Regions from separate parts of the Lelliottia sp. RD5 genome, predicted to be linked through region 1. Evidence: predicted binding sites of a transcription regulator. Region 1 holds the regulator's gene; each other region holds the start of a gene.

Region 1 (3,213 bases):
CCACGACACCCAGCATCGCTGTCGCAAGGAAAGACATACGCCAGCCGATGACTTCACCCAGCCAGGTGGCCGCCGGCACGCCGCCAATATTCGCAATCGTTAGCCCCATAAACATCGTGGCGACCGCGCTCGCCTGTTTGTGCTTGGGTACCACGCTTGCGGCCACTACCGACCCCAGGCCAAAGAATGCGCCGTGATTGAGGCTGGTCAGAATGCGCGACAACAGGAGGGTGGTGTAGTCCGGAGAGAGCGCCGAAAGCACATTACCCAGGGTGAAGATGGCCATCAGAAAAATAAGCGCATTACGACGCGCGCGATGGGAAAGCAGTAACGTCATCAGGGGTGCGCCGATCATCACGCCAATGGCATAAGCACTGATCAGCATGCCCGCCGCAGGAATAGAAACGTCAACCCCTTTAGCGATGACCGGTAAAAGCCCCATTGGGGAAAACTCGGTGGTGCCGATCCCAAATGCGCCAATTGCAAGGGCCAGCAGTGGAAAATTGATTTTCATTCATTAACTCCGGATACCGTGCCTTTATGCGACACAGAAAAACATGCCGAAAGCATGACAGCAATCACAAAAAATGAGAAGTTAACAAATTGGCAAAAGATTATTGTCGGGAGAGTAACAATGAAAGGAAGAAAACGAGGGAGAAGGCTCTCCCCCGCCTGAATCAGTGCAGAATAGCTGTAAAACTTGCCGCAACAATCAAACCCAGCACGATAATCGTGGTCGTTAACGAAAACTTAAGATCGGTATTCATCAATTTTTCTCCTTTTAATCCCCACATGAAAAGTGAGCTTGCTCATTTTTACACAGTTTACCTCAAAAATCTTCCTGGATTTAGGCTGATAACCGTTTTTGCGCTTCCCCTTTTCATCAAGATAAGACAAAATTCCACGCTAAATTTATAAGCGTACCGGCCACTGACCCCCTCCTGACGTCCTGTGTCGTTTTCCCGGCGTATCGCAATTCAATTTGCGAGATTAGGGTGAGAGAAGGCAAACGTTTACCTCTCAATTTATCAGGAGCTTAGGATATGGTCTGGAGTGACAGCTAATGGCAACAATTAAAGATGTAGCGAAACGCGCAAACGTTTCCACTACAACCGTATCACATGTAATTAACAAAACCCGTTTCGTGGCGGAAGAGACGCGCAACGCCGTTTGGGCTGCAATCAAAGAATTGCACTACTCACCGAGCGCTGTTGCTCGCAGCTTGAAAGTGAATCACACCAAGTCAATTGGTCTGCTGGCGACCAGCAGTGAAGCGGCCTATTTCGCCGAAATTATCGAAGCGGTTGAGAAAAACTGCTTCCAGAAAGGCTATACCCTGATTCTGGGAAATGCCTGGAACAGTCAGGAAAAACAGCGCGCTTACCTGTCGATGATGGCGCAAAAGCGCGTCGATGGCCTGTTGGTCATGTGTTCCGAATATCCAGAATCCGTGCTGTCGATGCTCGAAGAGTATCGTCATATCCCAATGGTGGTAATGGATTGGGGTGACACGCGCGCTGACTTTACCGATTCCGTTAACGATAACGCCTTCGAAGGCGGTTACATGGCTGGCCGTTACCTGATCGAACGTGGTCATCGCGAGATTGGTGTCATCCCCGGCCCGCTTGAGCGCAACACCGGTGCTGGCCGTCTGGCAGGCTTTATGAAAGCCATGGAAGAAGCGCTGATTACCGTCCCGGAAAACTGGATTGTACAGGGCGACTTTGAGCCAGAATCGGGCTACCGCGCGATGCAGCAGATTGTTTCGCACTCACATCGTCCGACAGCCGTGTTCTGCGGCGGTGATATTATGGCGATGGGTGCGCTTTGCGCAGCCGATGAGCTGGGTTTACGCGTCCCGCAGGATATTTCCGTGATCGGGTATGATAACGTGCGCAACGCTCGCTACTTTACTCCCGCGCTGACGACGATTCATCAGCCGAAAGACTCCCTGGGTGAAACGGCGTTCAACATGCTGATGGATCGTATCGTCAGCAAGCGTGAAGAGTCTCAGTCAATTGAAGTCCATCCGCGTCTGATTGAACGTCGCTCCGTCGCTGACGGACCGTTCCGCGATTACCGTCGTTAATCGTTTCTACGGGGCCGGTTATTCCGGCTCCCGTAGCCACTCTCTGTTCAGCGTTTCACTATCACCTAAATAGTCCAGCAGCCAGGCCAGCGCAGGCGACATATCGTTTTGCTGCCATGTCAGGCAACAGGCCGCAACCGGAAACGGATTTTCAAGCTCGAGCGCCACCCATTCTCCGCGATCAATCCGTGGACGCGCGAAATGCACAGGCACCATCCCCACACACAATCCAGCCGACAAACAGGTTGCCGACGATTCCCAGTCTGGCGCGACGACCCGCCGCTGGTTATCAAGCAGCCAGGTGATGCGCTTTGGCAGCGATCGTGACGTGTCCTCCATCACCAGCGACGGCCAGTTGCGCAACACGTCGTCACTCAGCGGGCCTTCCATCGTGGCCAAAGGATGATCGCTTGCCACCACGCAGCGCCAGCTCAATGTTCCCATATCCCGAAAGGCATAGCGGCCCCCGACGGGAATGGCCTGTGTCGCGCCGATCGCCATCTCCACCCTACCGTCGGATAACGCATCCCATACGCCATTAAACACTTCCTGGGACACGCGAAGTTCCACATCCGAGAAATGGCGATAGAAATCGACTACCATCTGCCGCGTCCGTTGAGGTTTAACGATGTTATCCACCGCAATCGAAAGATGACCGCGCCAGCCATTGGCAATCTGCTGGCACTGTTCACGCGTGATCATCATTTTTTTGATAACAGATCGGCCTTCTTTCAAAAACCACACGCCAGCCGGGGTCAGAACGACATCCCGATGACGGCGTTCGAACAGGGGTACTGCCAGCCACTCCTCCATCTGCCGTACCGTATAGCTGACGGCAGATGGTACGCGATGCAGTTCTTGCGCGGCTCCGCTAAAGCTACCATTTCGGGCGACAGCATCCACAACTTCTAATGAATATTCAGACCACATTTTTTGCCTGCAAAATTTTTGAACGCAACCGCCAAATATTAGCGTTTCACAAGCCAGATTGCACTCCCTACACTCTGCGCCAAAGTACACCTGCCTTCATTAGGAAATGACAATGCAACCCAACAACGGATTCTTAGTCTGGCTCGGCGGTTTGAGCGTGCTGGGCTTTTTAGCCACCGACATGTATTTGCCGG
Region 2 (3,213 bases), on a different contig from region 1:
CCGTGCCGTCGCTTTCCTGCACGTCGATGGCACCGAAGCCGTTTTCAACAATAAACAGCGGCAGCTGATAGTGATCCCAGAACCAGTTCAGGGAGTAACGCAGCCCAACCGGATCAATCTGCCAGCCCCAGTCAGATTTTTGCACGTACGGATTGGAAACCAGACTTTTACTTTCGTCGTAATCCAGCTGCGGGTTGTCTGGCGTCGCTTTGGTGGCGAACGACATGTAATAGCTGAAACCGATGTAATCCACACAGCCTTGTTGCAGCGCGGCAATATCGTCTGCCGTGATGTCCAGCGCAAAGCCGCGACGTTCAAAGTAGTTGAGCAGGTGCTGAGGATATTTTCCACGGACATGCACGTCGGTGAACCAGTAGCGACGGTGCATGGCGTTCATCGCCATCATGATGTCGTTCGGCGCGCAGCTCAGGGGATAGATTGGACACATCGCGATCATGCAGCCGATTTGCAGCGACGGATTAATTTCACGTCCGGCTTTGACCGCCAGCGCGCTCGCCACCAGTTCATAATGCGCCGCCTGGAACATGACCGGCTCGCGATCTTCGCCAGGCTCATACTTCAGACCGGAGTTGGTAAAGGGCGCGAAATCTTCGTGGAAGTTAGCTTGGTTGTTGATCTCATTAAACGTCATCCAGTACTTCACTTTGTGCTGGTAGCGCTCAAAGGCCACCGTTGCGAAACGCACAAAGAAATCGATCAGCTTCCGATTACGCCAGCCGCCGTATTCAGTGACCAGATGGTAGGGCATCTCAAAGTGGGAAAGGGTGATCACCGGCTCGATACCGTATTTCCGGCATTCGTCGAACAGGTCGTCATAGAACTGCAAACCGGCTTCATTGGGTTCCAGCTCATCACCGTTCGGGAAAAGGCGTGTCCAGGCAATCGAGGTGCGGAAACATTTAAAGCCCAGCTCGGCAAAAAGTTTGATGTCTTCTTTATAGCGATGGTAAAAGTCGATGGCTTCGTGGTTTGGGTAGTTTTTACCCGGCAAAACGCCGTTGGTGATTTCACGCGGTACGCCATGGGCACCAACGGTCATCACATCGGCAACGCTCACGCCTTTGCCGCCCTCTTTCCAGCCGCCTTCAAGCTGATGTGCCGCGACCGCGCCACCCCACAGAAAACCTTCTTTGAATCCTGGCATGCTTTTTCCCTCAGTCTGCGTTATGTTCTGCAAAACCATTACAGAAACCGGTTTCAGTGGAATCATGTGCAATGCCATAAGGGGTTGCAAGCACATTACAGAAACCGGTTTCATTTTCGTGAACGGTATCAAGTTTGTCTTCGCGCGAGGGTTAAATGTGTAAATTTCCAGCGACTTTTTGTGACAACAGATTAGGCTCGCAAACGTTTGCCTGGACTGTTAGAATTGCGCCGATTTTTCTTACTATCGCAATGCAATCGCGTGGGGACTTGAGCCGTGACCAACAAAACTTCTCTCAGCTACAAAGATGCCGGTGTTGATATTGACGCAGGTAATGCGCTGGTTGACCGAATCAAAGGTGTGGTGAAAAAGACCCGCCGTCCTGAAGTGATGGGCGGTCTGGGTGGATTCGGCGCACTGTGTGCACTGCCGCAAAAATATCGCGAACCTGTTCTGGTTTCTGGCACTGACGGCGTGGGAACGAAACTGCGTCTGGCGATGGATCTTAAACGCCACGACACCATCGGTATCGATTTGGTCGCTATGTGCGTTAATGACCTGGTCGTACAGGGTGCTGAGCCGCTGTTCTTCCTCGATTATTACGCCACCGGCAAACTCGACGTTGATACCGCAGCAAGCGTGATCACTGGGATCGCTGAAGGCTGTCTTCAGTCTGGCTGTTCGCTGGTCGGTGGTGAAACGGCAGAAATGCCGGGGATGTACCACGGTGAAGATTATGACGTCGCGGGATTCTGCGTCGGTGTAGTAGAAAAATCAGAAATTATCGATGGCAGTAAAGTGACCGATGGCGATGTGCTGATTGCGCTGGGATCCAGCGGCCCGCACTCTAACGGTTACTCTCTGGTGCGTAAAATCCTTGAGGTGAGTGGAAGCAATCCAGAAACCATCGAGCTTGAAGGCAAGCCGCTGGCCGATCACCTGCTCGCGCCAACCCGCATCTACGTAAAAAATATTCTTGAGCTGATTGAGAACGTTGATGTTCATGCCATCGCCCACCTGACCGGTGGCGGATTCTGGGAAAATATCCCGCGTGTTCTTCCTGATAATACCCAGGCCGTGATTGACGAATCCTCATGGCAGTGGCCAGCCGTGTTTAACTGGCTGCAAACGGCGGGTAACGTTAGCCAGCACGAGATGTATCGCACCTTCAACTGCGGCGTTGGGATGCTCATCGCGCTGCCAGCCAGTGAAGCAGACAAGGCCATTAGCCTGATGCAGGCAAAAGGTGAAAACGCGTGGAAAATCGGTATCATCAAAGCCTCTGATTCCGACGAGCGTGTGGTCATTGAATGAAAAATATAGTGGTGCTCATTTCCGGTAACGGAAGCAATTTGCAGGCAATCATTGACGCCTGCAAACAGAAACAGATTAATGGCACCCTACGCGCAGTTTTCAGCAACAAGGCCGATGCGTTCGGCCTTGAGCGCGCACGCGAAGCGCACATCCCCGCGCACGCGCTTGAAGCCGCTCAGTTTGCCAGCCGCGAAGCGTTTGACCGCGAACTGGTCCAGGAAATTGACGCCTATGCACCAGATGTCGTGGTGCTCGCCGGTTACATGCGAATTCTTAGCCCCGCGTTTGTCTCGCATTATTCCGGACGCCTGCTGAACATCCACCCTTCTCTTCTGCCAAAATATCCGGGTCTGTATACCCACCGTCAGGTGCTGGAAAATGGTGATGAGGAACATGGCACGTCGGTGCATTTTGTCACCGATGAGCTGGATGGCGGGCCGGTTATTCTGCAGGCCAAAGTCCCGGTGTTTGAAGGCGACAATGAAGATGACATTACGGATCGCGTCCAGGCGCAGGAACATGCCATTTACCCGCTTGTGGTGAGCTGGTTCGTCGATGGGCGCCTGGAGATGCGTGAACACGCAGCCTGGCTCGATGGCGTAAAACTGCCCCCTCAGGGGCATGCTTCAGAAGAATGATTATTCAAGCCGGCGATTGCCGGCTTTTTGTTGCCTGCCATTCATAAAAACCATAAATAATCAGGCGGTTTAGCGCTAATTTTCACGCTGCGTGGT
Region 3 (3,213 bases), on a different contig from region 1:
GAGCAAGCTCATTAATCAGCAAACCCGCAGGCGTAATAAAGCACTCCATCGCCATGACGCCCACGTAACCCAGCTCTTGCATGATGGCAGACAGCATGGTTTCCGCCTGCGCCTGCTGCCCGGCATCGGCGTGCGGGAAGACGACGCTGGTACGCAGAATACCGTCCTGATGCAGGTTATGCGTCAGCGGGTAAAAGACCGTGCTGCCGTCATGCGCACGCGCGCCAACCAGCGAGACTTCACCGCTAAAATTGATGCCCTGCTCAACGATACATTCGCCGTAGCAATCCGTCGGCAGGTCTGCGGTTTCGTGCTGGCGTAAACGCCACTGACCGCGTCCGTCGTAGCCACCCGTGCGACGCTTCACGATAGCCAGATCGCCCAGCTTATCGAAAACGGCAGGCCATTCGCTTTCACTCGCGAGCAATTGCCACGGCGCGGTGGCAAGATTCAGCTTATCAAACAGCTGCTTTTGCGTCAGACGGTCAGCAATGATGGGGAATACATCGCGGTTAACAAAGGCGTTGTGACGCGCCAGTTCACGCGTTAATGCGGTTTCGGGCCAGCGCTCTATTTCAGCGGTGATAACGCTTTGCTGAAATGGCACGGCTTCAGGCTCTGCATCCAGCCCAACGGGCCAGACGGCGATACCCAATGGTTCACCCGCCTGACGCAGCATTCGACCTAACTGCCCGTTACCGAGAACGCAAACTTGTTTCATGCTGCACCTCGCGGGTCCGGGTTTTCCAGCACCTCGTCGGTCTGCGAACGACGCCATTCGACCAGACGCTGATGCAAGGTTTTGTCGTGGGTCGCCAGAATTTGTGCCGCCAGCAGGGCTGCATTCGCCGCGCCCGCTTTACCAATCGCCAGCGTGCCGACTGGAATGCCACGCGGCATCTGGACGATGGAGTAAAGGCTGTCGACGCCGCTTAGCGCTGCGCTTTGCACTGGCACACCGAGCACCGGGACCAGCGTTTTAGCGGCAATCATGCCTGGCAGATGTGCTGCACCGCCCGCACCAGCAATAATCACCTGATAGCCGTTCTCTTCTGCGCCTTCGGCGAAGCTGAACAGTTTATCGGGGGTGCGGTGCGCGGAGACCACTTCAACGTGGTGCGGAACGTTCAGGATTTCGAAGATTTCGGCGGCAAACTGCATGGTAGCCCAGTCGCTTTTGGACCCCATCACGATGGCGACACGCGCCGGATTATTGCGGGAAGACATGCGTCTTAAAACTCCTGTGGTGCGGAACACACTGCTTTGAGGGCACAGAGAATAGCATGATATACAGGCAAGGAAAACGGTTGCGTCGCCAGAATACCGGCAAAAAAAGGCGTTAATTAAAACGGAAACGAGATGAGTTCAACGCCTTCTGGCGTGACTTTTACCATTGAACCTTCGCTGTGCCAGGCACCCAATACAACACGATGCGCGGGTTCGCCGTTGGCAGTGAGTTGATGGACGTCCGGGCGATGGGTGTGACCGTGAATTAACCACTGCACGCGATGTTTTTCCATTACTTCAACGACCGCTTGCGGGTTGACGTCCATGATAGTCATGGATTTGCTGCTGTTCGCTGATTTACTGCCCGCGCGCATTTTGGCGGCGATACGGCTGCGGATAAACAGAGGCAGGGCCAGAAACAGGGTTTGAATCCAGGGGGTGTGGACTTTAGCGCGAAACGCCAGATAGCCCGTGTCGTCGGTGCATAGCGTGTCGCCGTGCATAATCAGGACGTTGCGGCCATATAATTCGAGCACTTTTTCTTCGGGCAACAATGTCATGCCGCTTTCGCGAGCGAAGCGTTTGCCGATCAGAAAATCGCGATTGCCGTGTATGAAATAGCAGGGGACGCCAGAATCGACCAGCGCTTTGATCGCCGCCGCCATTTCACGGTGGAGGGGATTCGGGTCGTCGTCGCCAATCCAGGCCTCAAACAAATCGCCCAGAATGTACAGGGCGTGTGCAGTACGCGCTTCACCCTGTAGAAAATGCAGAAAACCGGCGGTGATCGCCGGTTCTTCTGTTTGCAGATGCAGATCCGCAATAAAGAGTGTCGCCACCAATTACTCGCTGACGGTCACGCTTGTGATGATAACGTCTTCTTTTGGAACGTCCTGATGCATACCGCTGCGGCCAGTTGAAACGCCTTTGATCTTCTCAACAACGTCCATACCTTCAACCACTTCTGCAAACACGCAATAACCCCAACCCTGCAGATTCTCGCCGGAGAAGTTCAGGAAGTCGTTGTCTGCTACGTTGATGAAGAACTGTGCAGTTGCAGAGTGCGGAGCCTGAGTACGGGCCATAGCCAGCGTACCACGGGTGTTTTTCAGACCGTTATTCGCTTCGTTTTTGATCGCTTCTTTGGTGTCTTTCTGGATCATGCCAGGTTCGAAACCGCCGCCCTGGATCATAAAACCGTTGATCACACGGTGGAAAATCGTGTTGTTGTAGAAGCCTTCGCGACAGTAGTCCAGGAAGTTTTTAACTGTTTCAGGCGCTTTATCATCAAATGTTTTGACGACGATATCGCCATGATTAGTGTGGAAAGTAACCATTTTTTCATCCTGTTCCGTTATAGTGGTGCTTCGACCCACATAAGGGTCACATATAGGGGTTTGTTATAGCATAACCGCAGGATGCGATCACCTTGCATTGCGTGCTGATCCTATCCCGAATTATAGGTATTATACGGTCTTTACGATCCACACACGTTTACATGGAATCTTTGATGTTAAAAATCTTTAATACTCTGACGCGCCAAAAAGAGGAATTCAAACCTATTCATGCCGGGGAAGTCGGCATGTACGTGTGTGGTATTACCGTCTACGATCTCTGTCACATTGGTCATGGCCGTACCTTCGTCTCATTTGACGTGGTCTCTCGCTACCTGCGTTTCTTAGGTTACACCCTGAAGTACGTCCGTAATATCACCGATATTGATGATAAAATTATTAAACGTGCGAATGAGAATGGTGAAAGCTTTGTCGCGCTGGTGGATCGCATGATCGCCGAAATGCACAAAGATTTTGATGCATTAAATATTCTGCGTCCGGACAGCGAACCACGTGCGACTCACCATATTCATGAAATTATCGAGATCACCGAAAAGCTCATTGAGCGCGGTCATGCGTATGTGGCCAGCAACGGCGACGTGATGTTCTCCGTTCCCACCGATCCGAGCTACGGTCAGCTTTCTCGTCAGGA

Evidence for each region. The regulator PurR, encoded in region 1, represses purine synthesis genes. The targets are predictions, from matches to a motif close to CANGCAAACGTTTGCNTG.
Region 2: the regulator PurR is predicted to act here: its motif matches at 1,362-1,379, upstream of purM (phosphoribosylformylglycinamidine cyclo-ligase).
Region 3: the regulator PurR is predicted to act here: its motif matches at 1,297-1,314, upstream of purE (5-(carboxyamino)imidazole ribonucleotide mutase).

The regions. Positions count from the first base shown of each region.
Region 1 is NZ_JBVYHQ010000001.1:794,307-797,519, forward strand. It holds gene AC0LWE_RS03960 (MFS transporter) at 1-514, opposite strand, end outside; gene cydH (cytochrome bd-I oxidase subunit CydH) at 678-767, opposite strand; gene purR (HTH-type transcriptional repressor PurR) at 1,064-2,089, shown strand; gene punR (DNA-binding transcriptional activator PunR) at 2,108-3,019, opposite strand; gene punC (purine nucleoside transporter PunC) at 3,132-3,213, shown strand, end outside.
Region 2 is NZ_JBVYHQ010000003.1:93,938-97,150, reverse strand. It holds gene AC0LWE_RS11425 (6-phospho-beta-glucosidase) at 1-1,165, opposite strand, end outside; gene purM (phosphoribosylformylglycinamidine cyclo-ligase) at 1,442-2,479, shown strand; gene purN (phosphoribosylglycinamide formyltransferase) at 2,476-3,117, shown strand.
Region 3 is NZ_JBVYHQ010000004.1:224,109-227,321, forward strand. It holds gene purK (5-(carboxyamino)imidazole ribonucleotide synthase) at 1-721, opposite strand, end outside; gene purE (5-(carboxyamino)imidazole ribonucleotide mutase) at 718-1,227, opposite strand; gene lpxH (UDP-2,3-diacylglucosamine diphosphatase) at 1,344-2,066, opposite strand; gene ppiB (peptidylprolyl isomerase B) at 2,070-2,564, opposite strand; gene cysS (cysteine--tRNA ligase) at 2,738-3,213, shown strand, end outside.